DNA from 3 places in the Desulfotomaculum defluvii genome. Region 2 is predicted to be linked to each of the others. Evidence: riboswitches for the same ligand, from Rfam matches in the RefSeq annotation. Region 2 holds a riboswitch; each other region holds the start of a gene.
What was found. A riboswitch is a leader RNA that binds a small molecule or an ion and turns the genes downstream of it on or off. The one in region 2 is predicted to bind thiamine pyrophosphate.
Positions count from the first base shown of each region.

Region 1: linked by a shared signal. The riboswitch ahead of ACYQ03_RS00560 (AIR synthase family protein) and the one ahead of thiM (hydroxyethylthiazole kinase) in region 2 are both predicted to bind thiamine pyrophosphate.
Region 3: linked by a shared signal. The riboswitch ahead of ACYQ03_RS03260 (thiamine-binding protein) and the one ahead of thiM (hydroxyethylthiazole kinase) in region 2 are both predicted to bind thiamine pyrophosphate.

Region 1 covers NZ_BAAHYV010000001.1:117,616-122,494, forward strand. The annotation lists gene ACYQ03_RS00550 (amino acid permease) at 1-1,317, opposite strand, end outside; gene ACYQ03_RS00555 (MtnX-like HAD-IB family phosphatase) at 1,491-2,123, opposite strand; gene ACYQ03_RS00560 (AIR synthase family protein) at 2,130-3,155, opposite strand; TPP riboswitch at 3,222-3,318, opposite strand; TPP riboswitch at 3,472-3,570, shown strand; gene thiC (phosphomethylpyrimidine synthase ThiC) at 3,656-4,879, shown strand, end outside.
Region 2 covers NZ_BAAHYV010000008.1:372,088-376,966, forward strand. The annotation lists gene ACYQ03_RS17200 (amino acid ABC transporter permease) at 1-413, shown strand, start outside; gene ACYQ03_RS17205 (amino acid ABC transporter ATP-binding protein) at 430-1,170, shown strand; TPP riboswitch at 1,234-1,343, shown strand; gene thiM (hydroxyethylthiazole kinase) at 1,330-2,238, shown strand; gene thiD (bifunctional hydroxymethylpyrimidine kinase/phosphomethylpyrimidine kinase) at 2,252-3,055, shown strand; gene thiE (thiamine phosphate synthase) at 3,078-3,731, shown strand; gene ACYQ03_RS17225 (CotH kinase family protein) at 3,815-4,879, opposite strand, start outside.
Region 3 covers NZ_BAAHYV010000006.1:110,480-115,358, forward strand. The annotation lists gene ACYQ03_RS03255 (glycine betaine ABC transporter substrate-binding protein) at 1-812, shown strand, start outside; TPP riboswitch at 1,052-1,158, shown strand; gene ACYQ03_RS03260 (thiamine-binding protein) at 1,295-1,582, shown strand; gene ACYQ03_RS03265 (ABC transporter permease) at 1,557-2,336, shown strand; gene ACYQ03_RS03270 (ABC transporter substrate-binding protein) at 2,529-3,539, shown strand; gene ACYQ03_RS03275 (ABC transporter ATP-binding protein) at 3,569-4,396, shown strand; gene ACYQ03_RS03280 (thiamine diphosphokinase) at 4,356-4,879, shown strand, end outside.

The DNA.
Region 1 (4,879 bases), on a different contig from region 2:
AAAAAATTTTATACCCAGATAAATTGAGGTATATAAAGCTATTATGATAATTCCTGCCAGCAAGCCCGATGTTTGACCTGAAATAAATGGCATGCTTATAATAGCAATAAGCAAACTTAGCAAGCCAATCCAAGAAGTATATGGATATCCTGGCATTTGGCACTTCCCTTCTGGAGGGCATCCGTATAGCTTACGGAAACGTAAATGGCTGGCCATAATTACAGCATAGGTAAATAAGAGTGCTAAGCCACCAGAACTTATCAAAAATAAATAGACTCTGGGCAGCAGCAGACCAAGGCCTAACCCTAATAGCATAGCAAGGCCAGAGAACAATATTCCACGATAGGGAACATTGCTCTTGTCTTTTAGCCACTTAGGAGCCTGATTTTCATTGGCAAGGGAGCGTATCATTCGCCCGAGCCCAAACATAGCTGCCAGCATCGTGGAAATTATTGCTGTTATAAGCACTACATTTATAACATTACCTGCCCAGCTAAATCCTTGTCTATTAAGTGCAGCTACCATTGGACTGACATCTTCACTAAGGTGAGCCGTAGAAATCAATGGAAGAAGTACTAAAACAGAAAGTATATAAAACCCCACAAGACTTAAAACCGTATATTTGATTGCCTTTGGAACAGTTTCCTTGGGATTAGTCGTCTCTGAAGCAGCTAATCCAATTATTTCAAAACCGGCATAGGAAAAAATCACTATCAGCATGCTGCCGGCAATGCCCTGTAAACCTGTTGGAAATAGAGGTTCCCTGGCCAATTCTCCAGCACCAATTGCTGGGCTTCCTGGCATAAGCCCTACAATCAATAATAAGGCTAGAATTATGAAGGAGGCTATGGCTAATAGCTTCACTGCAGCAAGACTACTCTCCAGCTTGCTTAGCTTATCAGCTCCTAAAAGATTTAACAGTGTAACACCGATTATAATTAGGCTCCCCAGAAAAGCTATAGATATATTGGGTAGCCACTCACGAACCAGGATTGATACAGCAGTGGCCTCACTGGACATAGCTAGAATAATTCCGGTCCAGTACACCCATCCAACAACAAAGCCAGTCCCTGGGCCAAAGACTTGTGTTGCAAAGGTCCGAAAGGAGCCAGCATCAGGATTGGCTACTGTCATCTCAGATAAAGCAAAGAGTATGAGGTAAACAAGCAGCCCACCAAGTATGTAGGAAATTAATATGGCAGGTCCAGCTGCCGAGATGGCTACCGATGAACCAAGGAAAAATGAACCTCCTATAACGGTTCCTAATGCCATCATTGTAAGCTGCCCTGCAGATAACCCTTTGTGTCCTTGCTCCATCTTTTCCCCCGTGTTCCCCATATTTCTAGGTTTGTTTATTTCGCATTATTATATTTTTCATTTGCCTCAGTTTTATACCAAAAACAAAATACCCCGCAGTTTAATCCTGCGGGGGACTTGTTGATAGATTATTTTTAATAGGTTGCTCACCTTTTAGTTAGGGTAAAACTGATCTAGTTTAGCTTTTTTAATACGTCCTTAAACCCTGTGATTGGGACGACTGGAATACCCTTGGCCAGGCAGTGGTCAAGCAACCGTCCCTTGGCAAACACAAGATTACTGTGGCCAGCAGGGCAGATATCTGAGACCCCATCACCCACATAAATCACCTGACTACCTGGTTCCGTCAAACGCTTCATAAGGGAACTCTTACAGGTACCACATAGGCCACAGTCCTGGTTATGGTAGGTACAGGTAATACCAAACCCCTTCTCATATACTAGCTTATTAGCAAAATAGGGTACTTTAAGGTGATATTTTGTTAGAATGTGTTCAATACAAAGGTCGTAGCCATCACTAAGGATATATATAGGATGGCCTTCTTTCCTGCAATAACTGACGAAGGCCTCGAAGCTCTCATCAATCTCTATCGTATCCAACAGTCTCTGCAGATCAGCTAAAGAAGCCTGGAAAAGTTGAAAGGTTCTATTGGCACATTCTTGGGTTGAAATTTCCCTCTTCTCCCACAATTCATTAATCTCTTGCCAACCATCAGTTGCAAAGTTTTCTACCATTACATCACAGGTATCCCTTTTGGTAATTGTTCCATCAAAATCAACAAAAAACACTCTCTTCAGTGGTTTCACCCTCTCCTAACCTTGAGACAATGCCCCAAAGAATACTTCCCAAAAGTGATCCACCGGAGGCGGCAACAAGTCTTGTTCACTCCCATCCACTTCTAACCAGCGGCGACCCTCCCCTTGGGGTACCACTTTCCCAATCACGGCAGCGGGTATGCCGGCCATTTCATAAGATTTTAAGACATCCCCAACCTTATCTGGGTCAACTGTTAACACTAGGGTGCCCTCACTGATTACTTCGTAAGGATTCAGTTGAAAGTGGCTGCAGATTGCTTTTACATCAGGGGGCACCATAACTTGGGATCTTTCAATACGTAAGCCCACGCCAGAGGCTTCAGCTACTTCCCAGAGACCCCGAGCCAATCCACCCTCTGTAGCATCGTGCATAGCATGTACCCCACCGCAGGCTGCTGCCAGAAGAGCGTCCTCTACCACTGTCATTTCCTTAATTCTCTGGGAAGCCTGCCCCACTAGCTCTTCTGTAATGCCCGCGGACCGTAAACTATCTCCCAACTCACTCCCCAGGAGGGCCGCTGCCTCTATGGCTGCTCCTTTGGTAATCAGGACTGCATCACCCACCCTGGCACCTGCCGGGGTTATATATTCTCGGCCCATGCCCCACACGGTGATACCTCCTATCGTTGGCACATTAACCGCACCATAGAAACCAGTATGCCCACCGACTATGGAAATCCCCAGATTTCTAGCAGTCTCACTGATGCTTCGCACCAAGCGAGCTATGTATTCTTCATTGGTATCGGGCGGAATAAGAAGGGAATAGGTCATAAACTGGGGCTTAATGCCCATCACTGCCACATCACTGGCCCCAATATGCACAGTAATCCAACCAAAATCCTCCGGTGATGTGGTGGGTCCGGGGAAAATGGGATCCTCGGCAATAGCCATAAACTGGTCCCCTATCTTTAGGATGGCCGCGTCCACGCCCATACTTGGCCCAACGACCACTTCTGGGGTCATTGCACCTGTTTCCGGCAGGATTGCTTTTTGGAAAAATTCATCATTTACCTTACCAATCATTTTTTTCACCCCTTATGATGTTTACAAAAAGTCAAAAAAATAAACACCCCTGCCCGGGGTGCCACAAATAGCGTAGTTGCATTTCCCTTCGCTGGTATTACCCAGAGCAGGTTCAATGGGTTGGTAATTACCTCTCAGCCTTCCGGCACCCCAAATGACTTCTCAATTTATTTTATTGACTTAACTAATCTAATTATATCACTGACTTTAGACAAGATAAAGCCAGAGATATATAGTAAAAAGGTTCTTTTAATGTTTTTATTTGTAAATTAATCTTTACAGATATACTTAAGTAAACTACAATTTTATTAAAATAATATTTGGCTAGGGGTGCCTAACGGCTGAGAGGAATATATTTCCAACCCTTGAACCTGATGTGGTTAGTACCACCGTAGGGAAGCTTTGTGATGCTCAATTGATAAGCTTACCTTTTCGGTAAGCTTTTTTATTGTGGTCTCAAAGCTTCTTCCTTTCACAATTTTAATGAAAGAAGGGAAAATATGAATTATACTACCCAAATGGATGCTGCTAAAAAAGGTTTGATTACAAATCAAATGCGTACAGTAGCTCAAAAGGAAAATATGGATCCAGAATGTTTACGTAGATTGGTGGTAGAGGGGAAAGTTGCTATTCCAGCAAATAAGAATCACACTAATCTTGATTGCGATGGTGTTGGACAGGGACTACGCACTAAGATTAATGTCAATCTAGGTGTTTCCAAAGACAGTTATGATATTGAGTTGGAATTGGAGAAAGCAAAAAAGGCAATAGAGCTAAAAACTAATGCTATTATGGATTTAAGCTGCTATGGTAAGACACAAGAATTCCGGCGTAAGCTTATTGAAGCATCACCAGTTATGATTGGTACCGTACCCATGTATGACGCAGTGGGCATGTTGAATAAAGATTTAAAAGATATCACCGTAGATGAATTCTTTTCAGTTGTCCAAAGGCATGCTGAAGATGGTGTGGATTTTATGACTATTCATTGTGGTATGAACAAAGCTACTGCAGAACGAGTGAAAAGAAACAAGAGACTGACAAACATTGTTTCCCGGGGCGGTTCACTACTTTTTGCCTGGATGGAACTTAATAATCAGGAAAATCCTTTTTATGAATACTATGATAGACTACTAGATATCTGTGAAAAGTACGATGTCACAATAAGTTTAGGCGATGCTTGTCGTCCTGGTTCCCTTAATGACTCCACTGATCCGGCGCAAATTGAAGAACTGATAACCCTGGGCGAGCTAACCAAGCGGGCCTGGGCAAGAAATGTCCAAGTGATGATAGAAGGTCCGGGGCATATGGCACTAAATGAGATCGCTGCCAATATGTTGTTGGAGAAAAAGTTATGCCACGGAGCACCCTTTTATGTACTTGGACCAATCGTAACGGATATTGCTCCTGGTTATGACCATATCACCAGTGCCATTGGTGGTGCAGTGGCCGCTGCAAATGGTGCTGATTTCCTCTGTTATGTAACCCCAGCCGAACATCTTCGTTTACCGAATCTGGATGATATGAAGGAAGGTATTATAGCAGCCCGGATTGCAGCCCATGCTGCTGATATTGCCAAAGGAATCCCCGGCGTACGCCAGTGGGATAATCAAATGAGTGCGGCCCGTGCTGATGTTGATTTTACCCGTATGATTTCTTTAGCCATTGACCCTGAAAAAGCAAGAAAGTACAGGGAAGAGTCCAAACCAGAGTGTGAAGATACT
Region 2 (4,879 bases):
TCGTTCGTGGTGGTATTATATCTATTGATAAGGGACAATTTGAAGCAGCCCATGCCATAGGTATGAATCATTTTCAAACGATGATTAATGTTGTAATACCACAGGTAATTCGCAATATTTTACCGGCAACAGGCAATGAATTTATTATTAATATCAAAGATACCTCTGTGCTTAACGTAATTTCTGTATCGGAATTATTTTTCCAAACCAAATCAGTTGCAGGCAACAACTTCAGATATTTTGAATCATTCTTTGTGGCGTGTGTTATTTACTTTATTATGACCTATACAGTAACTAGAATTTTACGTTACTTTGAAAAGAAATTAGATGGGCCAGATGATTACATTCTGTTAGGTAATCAAATGCAATTAGAAAGACCGGAAGACAAGCTGCGTAAAACACAAACTAGTTAGACGGAGGAGGGAGCATATGGAAAAAGTTATTGATATTCAACACTTAAGTAAATCCTTTGGAGCCCACGAAGTCTTAAAAGATATAGATTTTTCAGTTAGCAAAGGAGAGGTTGTCTGTATCATAGGTTCATCTGGCTCTGGTAAATCAACTCTTCTTCGTTGCATTAATTTGTTAGAAAAACCAAGTGGGGGCCAAATTATATATAAAGGGGAAAATATATTAGATGATAAGCATGATATTTATGCTTACCGCACCAATTTAGGTATGGTTTTTCAGCAATTTAACCTATTTAATAATCACAATGTTTTAAACAATTGTGTAGTCGGACAAATAAAAGTACTAAAACGTTCTCGGGCTGAAGCAGAAAAAATAGCTATGAAATATTTAAAAGTTGTTGGCATGGATCAATATATTAACGCAAAACCAAGACAATTATCAGGTGGTCAAAAACAACGGGTGGCTATTGCTCGAGCACTTTCTATGGAACCAGATGTGATGTTGTTTGATGAACCAACATCAGCCCTTGACCCAGAGATGGTAGGAGAAGTCCTCAAAGTTATGAAGGAACTAGCTGAATCTGGTCTTACCATGTTAATCGTAACTCACGAAATGGGATTTGCAAAAGAGGTATCTGACCGTGTAGTATTTATGGATAAAGGAGTTATTGCAGAAGAAGGAAGTCCGGAGCAAATTTTTAATAATCCAGTACAAGAACGCACCAGAGAATTTTTAAAACGAACCTTAACTCAGATTTGATCAAAATACTTTGTTGTTATAGAACTATTGCCAGTGGCTTGATTGATTGGTATACTTTAAAAAATATATAAATCCGGGAGCTTGTGGAAGCACGCTGAGAGTACGACTAAACCGTCGTTGACCGGTTGAACCTGTTGGATAATGCCAGCGTAGGGAGTGATGAGAAAAGTATGGGCACTTTGCTTACGCATTGTGCTCTTTTTTATGTCACTTTCAGGAAGTACTAAAATCGTAGAAGGGAAGGGAATGTATCGTATGAATCTACAAAACATTGCCATTACATTGCAAAAGGTGAGGCAGGTAAACCCTCTGATACACAATATTACTAATGTTGTGGTAACTAATTTTACTGCCAACGGACTATTGGCCTTAGGCGCCTCACCGGTGATGGCCTATGCAGTGGAGGAAGTGGCCGATATGGCTAGCATTGCGGGAGCCCTAGTTCTCAATATTGGGACTTTAAATGAAAAAGAGATCGAAGCGATGCTTCAGGCGGGTAAATCGGCAAATCAGCATAACGTTCCAGTTGTGTTTGATCCGGTTGGGGCAGGAGCCACTGCTTACCGAACTGCAACAGCACGAAGGATTGTAAAAGAAGTCAAGGTATCTGTACTAAGGGGAAACGCTGGGGAAGTGGCCAATGTTATTGGCGAAAACTGGGACGTCAGAGGTGTTGATGCGGGTCAAGCCAAGGGAGATGTAGTTTATCTAGCTCAAAGCGCCGCCAAACAGCTGGATACAGTGGTAGTGGTAACGGGTAAAGAAGATGTAATCACCGACGGTCAAAGGACCTATGTGGTCAACAACGGGGATGCCCTATTAACTAGGGTAACGGGAACTGGCTGTTTACTTTCCTCAGTTATTGGAGCCTTTTGTGCAGTGGAGCAGGAACTGCTTTTGGCATCGACGGCTGCACTGGTGAGCTATGGGGTGGCAGCAGAAATTGCCGCCACTCTTAAAGGACAGGAAGGACCAGGTAGTTTCCAAATTGAATTCCTAAATCAATTGGCCAAAGTATCTAATGAGGAAATTATTAAATATGGTTCTGTAATAACTAATTTGAAGTAAAAGAGGAACGACTATGAACAAAACATTTAAGGCATTGACCATTGCTGGTTCGGACAGTGGTGGTGGTGCCGGTATCCAAGCAGATTTAAAAACATTTCAGGAACTAGGGGTCTATGGTATGTCTGCCCTTACAGCCATTACTGCACAAAACACTCTGGGTGTACAAGGGGTCTATCCTTTGCCAATAGAGGCTGTGCAGCAACAAATCCGGTCCATCGGTGAAGATATGGGGACAGATGTTGTCAAAACCGGTATGCTTTTCAGTAGTGAAATCATTCAAGTGGTGGCTGAACAAATAAAACATTATCAATGGCAAAATGTTGTGGTGGATCCCGTTATGATCGCCAAGGGTGGTGCATCTTTGCTGCAAAGTCAGGCGGTAGTTGCATTAAAAAAATACCTATTGCCATTGGCAACCATCATCACGCCCAATATTCCAGAGGCTGAGGTATTAACAGGAATGACCATAATAACCTTGGAGGATCGGCAGGAAGCTGCCAAACACCTGCAGCATCTGGGTGCTGCCTATGTTGTTATCAAGGGTGGACATGATGAAGGTGAAACTGATGTTATAGATTTGTTATATGATGGTCAGGGATTCACTTACTTTACAGGTAAAAGGGTAAATACCAAGAACACCCATGGTACGGGGTGTACCTTTGCTTCTGCCATCGCTGCACAACTTGCCAAGGGCATGCATATAAAAGATGCAGTCAAAACTTCTAAGGCTTTTATCCAAGCTGCCATAGAAAATCAAATTGAAGTGGGTCACGGAAATGGACCAACTAATCATTGGGCATACAGGAAAAGAAGCTAAGAAAGAAAAGGAGAGGTAGACCATGTCAATAACTTCAGATTCCAAGATGCGGGAGTTATTAAAGGTATATTTCATATTAGGAAGTACAAACTGCACAAAGGACCCCTTAGAAGTAATCCGTCAGGCCATTGAGGGAGGTATTACATTATTTCAGTACAGGGAAAAGGGTACAGGTGCTTTGGCCGGAGAAGAAAAGTATAAATTGGCTAAAGATTTGCAACAAATTTGCCAACAGTACCGCATCCCCTTTATCGTTAACGATGATGTGGATTTAGCCCTCTCCCTTAATGCAGATGGTGTGCATATTGGACAAGAGGATGAATCCGCTGAGATTGTTAGGAGAAAACTAGGCAACAAAATTCTGGGGGTCTCTGTTCATACCAGGGAACAGGCTTATCAAGCGATCCAACAAGGTGCAAATTACCTTGGCATTGGTCCTGTTTTTCCTACCACAACCAAAGAAGATGTTAAAGGGGTTGAAGGAACAGCACTTATCACAAACCTGAGGCAAGAAGGACTAACTATTCCCATTGTAGGTATCGGTGGAATTAATGCGGCAAATGCCCATATAGTAATGGAGGCTGGGGCAGATGGGGTTTCTGTCATTACAGCCATCAGCTTAGCAGACTCCGTTATTGACAGTACCAGGAAACTCTGTCTCGCTGTTGAGTGTTAAAAACAAGGTAGTGTTGCATTATTGCAACACTACCTTGTTTTGGCCCATGGCCTTTTTCCAATGTTTTAAAGCTGAAGGCTATTTCAAACTAACTCCGACAATTGCTCCTTTAAATAACAATTTCTGTCTTTAATAAAACGAACGATATACTCAGGTTCTGCTTCGAACTTTTCAATATCCTCACGTTTATATGGATCTAGGAGGATGTGCGGGCGAAGCATGTTATATATAGTAGTAATCCTTGGTTCAAGTAAATCCTGGGTAAAAAGAGTTTCAAGAATTTCCTCCAATAATATGCGGTAGCGATGGCGAAAATCAGAGATATCCAGAATACGTGCCGTAAGTGTATTAGAACCCTGAATAGGAACATAATTATAGTCCATTTCCTTGCCATGGCAACTGCGGCCCCAGGTACCATCATAGTCCCAAGGGATTAGTTCAAATAAACCGGTAGCGGAATTACGATATAGGGCATAGTTTTGAATAAATCCGTCGTAGTTCTGAGTACATACTACTCCTGCCAACCAGAGCAAATATCGTTCTATATCGATATATTTGATAATCTCCTTGCCAAAATCTGACCGTGGAATAGTATTTACTTTGAAGATCAATTCACGAAGATACCCATCGTCTGCTGTGGAGCCAAGCTTTTGCTTATATCCGGCCAAAAGTGATTTTTTAACATCATAGTTATCAGGGTCTAATAAGGAAAAATTTGCATCATCATTATGGGCATAGTATATGGCCCCGGTTGGTAAATTCCTTTTCTTTAAAAATTGTTCATCTACTGATTCCAAATGAAGATAGATACCTTTAAAGTAACCATTCAAATTTAATAGAACAAATTTTGCTTCAGGGCTTAAAATGTTTAAACTTCTAAAAAAATCAAGAGAAAGTTTATTGCGAAGTAAAGAAGGGTCTAGGTACTCAGCATTCAAATGAATTTCTCTTGCTCCTGAGAAATTGCGGGGTTTTTTGAAAAGGATATGGTAGGACTTCTTTGGTAACTCACGGGTAAGGGCACCTCTATAAGAAATTTCAATTTTATATGAACTTTGGTTTACTTTTAACTGGGCGGGTACATGTTCATTACTCCATATATCACTGCGAAGTTCCCGAAGATCCTTAGGGTTAATAAAAAGAGAATA
Region 3 (4,879 bases), on a different contig from region 2:
CTACGGAAACTAATCAGTCAGGTAAAGTAGGAGATCAAGTAGACTATAAGATCATCGGCATTGACCCTGGAGCGGGGATCATGAAAGCCACTAGCAAAGCACTACAGGAATATGAATTAAAAGATTGGGAACTAGTAGAGGGCTCAGGTGCGGCAATGACAGCGGCTTTAACCAAGGCCTATGAGAATGAAGAACCCATTATTGTAACAGGGTGGACACCCCACTGGAAATTTGCCAAATATGATCTCAAATATCTAGAAGACCCCAAAAAGATCTTTGGGGATGATGAGTTTATTCATACAATTGCCCGGATGGGCTTAAAAGAAGACCATCCCAGTGCCTATCAGTTTCTGGACAAGTTTAATTGGCAGCCAGAAGATATGGCAGTAGTAATGGTAGATATTATGGAAGGTACTGATGAGGGGCAAGCGGCTGCTAAATGGGTGAAAAATAATGAGGAAAAGGTTAATCAATGGCTGGATGGAATCACTCCGGTACAAGGAGAAAAAATAAACCTGGCCTATGTTGCTTGGGATTCTGAAATTGCTAGCACCAACGTTGTAGCAGTGGTCCTAGAAAAACTGGGTTATGAAGTGGAATTAAGCCAGGTGGAAGCTGGTCCCATGTGGGCTGGTTTGGCTTCTGGAGATGCAGACGCCAGTGTTGCAGCTTGGTTACCCGCAACCCATGCCGATTATTACAAAGAGTTTAAAGACAAACTTGACGACCTCGGACCTAACATGGAAGGAACCAGAATAGGATTGGTGGTTCCAGCTTATATGGATATAAATTCCATTGAGGATCTGAAATAGCCATTAGCCTTAAAAAACCCTAGGCCATGGGCCATGAGCCCTGGGCCTAGGGTTTTTTGTGCTTGATATGCTTAAGGATCTTTTAATAGATGATACACGATCAAGTCCATATTGACCCATAAGTAAAACATGCAAAAAAGCTCATGGCACACGGCTTATGGCCCAGAGCTAGTATCTAACTCGTCATCTATTCAAACCCATTTACAAACTAAGATACACCTGTTATAGTTTAACTACAACTAAATAATCTGGGGAGCTGGGGAGACTGGCTGAGAGGGTACAGAGGTACCGACCCGTAAAACCTGATCTGGGTAATGCCAGCGGAGGGACAGAGAATCTTCTCATGTGCCAAAAAGCTATCCTTCTGGGGTAGCTTTTTTTATTTAATGTGTTGGAAAGTATAAAGACTTTGGACATACCTAGGGTAAACTAAGGGATGCCAAGTTTTTTCTAATAGTCAAATAGTTCAAGGAGGAAAAAAGATGCCCATAGTAAATGTAGGATTTCAAGTAATACCCAAAACCAAAGGTGATGACAGTTATGAAATTGTTGATAAGGCCATAGAGGTGGTTCAGCAAGCTGGGGTAAAGTACGAAGTTGGCCCCATGGAAACTGTCATGGAAGGTGAGATGGATCACCTGATTGAGATTGTAAAAAAAGCTCAGGAAGCTTGTATTACTGCAGGGGCTTCGGAAGTGATGACCTACATAAAGATTCACTATCGTCCTGAAGGAGTAACGATCGATGAAAAGATCGCTAAATACCGATAATAGGGACTTTGCAGCTATTTTTCTGCCTGGATTTACCCTGCTATTTCTCTTGATATTGTGGGAGATTGCCGTAGAAATTAGCCAGGTGGAAGCTTGGATTCTACCAGGGCCAAGTCAAATCGTAGAGGCGCTATGGCAGGCTAGAGAACTTCTGTGGCGGCATAGTACCCAAACCATCTATGAGACTGTTCTGGGCTTGGGCATAGCCGTTGTGGTCGGTATTACTTTGGCAACAGCCATCGACTGGTCCCAGTCCCTAAGAAAGGCTATTTATCCTCTATTAATCATCTCCCAGACTATTCCTATTATTGCTGTAGCACCGTTGTTAATTATCTGGTTTGGTTATGGTTTACTGCCCAAAGTTCTCGTGGTGGCCTTAGTCTGCTTCTTCCCCATTACAATAAACTTAGCCGATGGCTATCGGCTGGTGGACAGAGATATGATTCGACTTCTATCAGCCATGGGAGCGGATACTAGAAAGATTTTTACCATGGTAAAGCTTCCCGCAGCCCTGCCTTTCTTCTTTTCTGGGCTGCGTATTGCAGGCACTTATAGTGTAATGGGGGCAGTAATTGGTGAGTGGTTGGGGGCCAGCAAAGGGTTAGGAATTTTTATGACCCGTTCCTCCCAGTCCTATTTAACTGATCGAGTCTTTGCAGCCATTATTGTTATTACCTGTCTTAGTCTATTGATCTACCTCATCATCGAAGGTGTTGCCCGGCTTGTTATGCCCTGGTATTACAGGAAAACCTAGCAGTCAGCCGTAGCTTATAGAAAAGCCTTGGGGAAGGGCCGTGGGCCATGAGCCATGGGCCTTGAGCATTGAGTTTTTTGGAAAAACTAAACTCACCGAATTAGCAAGTGCTATCGTTATCCCCCGCAGATGCAATAACCCTTACACGCGCCCTGCTTTCATGATTGCCTTATTAAGGAAGGAGAATTTAAAATGGTTCGTAGAAAAGTAATGATTTTTTGTCTGCTGGCCTGCCTGATGCTATTGTTTACTGGCTGTACGCAGGAGAAAAAAGCAGCACCGGAGCAAAGCAAAGAGGAAGGATTAAAGAAAATAACTGTCATGCTGGATTGGTTTCCCAATACCAACCACACAGGTCTCTATGTAGCAAAGGACAAAGGTTATTATGAGGCAGAGGGACTGGAGGTAGAAATTGTTCAGCCCGGCGAGGGTAGTACTACGGATCAACTGGTAGCCACCGGCAAAGCAGATTTCGGTATCAGCTATCAGGAAAGTGTTACCCAGGCTCGGTCAACAGGGATTCCCCTAGTGTCCCTGGCAGCGGTGATCCAACACAACACTTCGGCCTTTGCTTCACTAAAAGAAGCCAATATAACCTCCCCCCAAGATTTTGTAGGTAAGCGTTATGGCGGCTGGGGTTCTCCAGTGGAGGAAGCGGTTCTTAAGGCTGTTATGGAAAAAGCCGGTGTTGAAGCGGATAAAGTACAAAATATTACCTTAGGTGCTACAGACTTCTTTAACTCCATCGGGCGAGATGCAGATTTTGAATGGATATATTATGGTTGGGACGGTGTAGAAGCCCAAAGAAGGGGTATGCAATTAAATTTGATTATGCTTAAAGACTTAGACCCGGCTCTCGATTACTATACACCGGTGATTATTACCAATGAGCAACATATATCTGAGCAACAGGAGCTAGTTAAGAAATTTATGGCCGCCACGGCCAAGGGTTACCAATGGAGTATCGAAAATTCCAGCCAAGCTGCAGAGGTATTACTAAATAATGCTCCAGAACTTAATGCAGAACTGGTTAAAGCCAGTCAAGCTTGGGTAAGTGCAAAATATCAGGAAGATGCCCCTCGCTGGGGAGAACAAAGGGAGGAAGTTTGGGCCAGCTATGCCCAGTGGATGTTTGAACGAGGCTTAATAGAGCAAAACATTAAGGCTCAGGAGGCCTTTACCAATCAGTTTCTTCCCCAGTAATGGTATATGAATCAAGGCAGGTGGAAAAAATGCCAGGCCAGAGATTGCTCCTAAGGGATATAAGTAAGAGCTTTAGCCAAAGTAAACAAAAGCAAATTATGGCTCTGGACAATGTTTCTTTGACAGTAGAAGCAGGGGAGTTTGTTAGTCTCCTTGGGCCCAGTGGTTGTGGTAAAAGTACCTTACTGGATTTAGTTGCAGGATTGGTTAGGCCAGACGAAGGGGAAATTCTGTTGGGAGAGCATTCAATCCTAGGAGAACGGGGTAATGTTAGCTATATGCTTCAGAGCGATTTGCTATTTCCCTGGCGAACTGTCCTGGATAATGTGGTGATTCCTCTACAACTAGAGGGAAGCAGTGTGGATGAGGCCCGTAAACGGGCCATGGAGCTACTGCCGTTATTTGGGTTGGAGAAATTTGCACAAAGCTATCCGGATATGCTCTCCGGCGGTATGAGACAGCGAGCAGCCTTGTTGAGAACGTATCTATGCAATAAGGATGTGATGCTGTTGGACGAGCCCTTTGGTAAATTAGATGCCCTCACGAAGGTCCAAATGCAGCAGTGGCTAATAAATATTTGGCAACATTTTAAACATTCGGTATTATTCGTTACCCACGATATTGATGAAGCGATTCTCCTTTCGGATCGGATTTATCTTCTCTCGCCCAGACCGGGTCGAATACAGGCTGAAATACCAGTGACATTACCGCGACCCAGACGACCACGTATCACAACCGACAGTTCCTTTACCCGAATAAAAGAAAGAATTTACCGTTACTTCGAAACTGGGATCTTTTGCTGGGAGGAGAAAAGTCTTGACAACAGGCAGCAGAATATTAATATTTTCCGGGGGTAATCTAGGACCCTGGGCACTACAACAGTTTGCAGCTGGGGATTTTATTCTAGGGGTCGACCGTGGGGCCTATTATCTAATCCAGAATGGTATTGTACCGGACCTAGCCATGGGCGATTTTGATTCCGTCACCCAGAGCCAATTGGACAGGATTCAAGACCAGAGTAAAAGCTATATTTCCTGCGATCCGATCATGAAGAATGAGACGGATACAGAAATGGCCTTTAACTGGGCTATCCAACAAAAACCCAAGGAGATTATACTATTGGGAGTGCTGGGAGATCGATTTGACCATAGTTTAGCAAATATACACTTGCTGGCCAAGGGCTTAGAAGCAGGGGTTCCCTGTCGTATTGTGGGGGAAAAAAATGAAATGATCCTTATTAATGACAGTGTCCAAGTACAGCAAGATGCTTTCCCACAGGTTTCACTATTACCTCTAACTATGCAGGTTACGGGGATTAATCTCACTGGATTTCAATACCC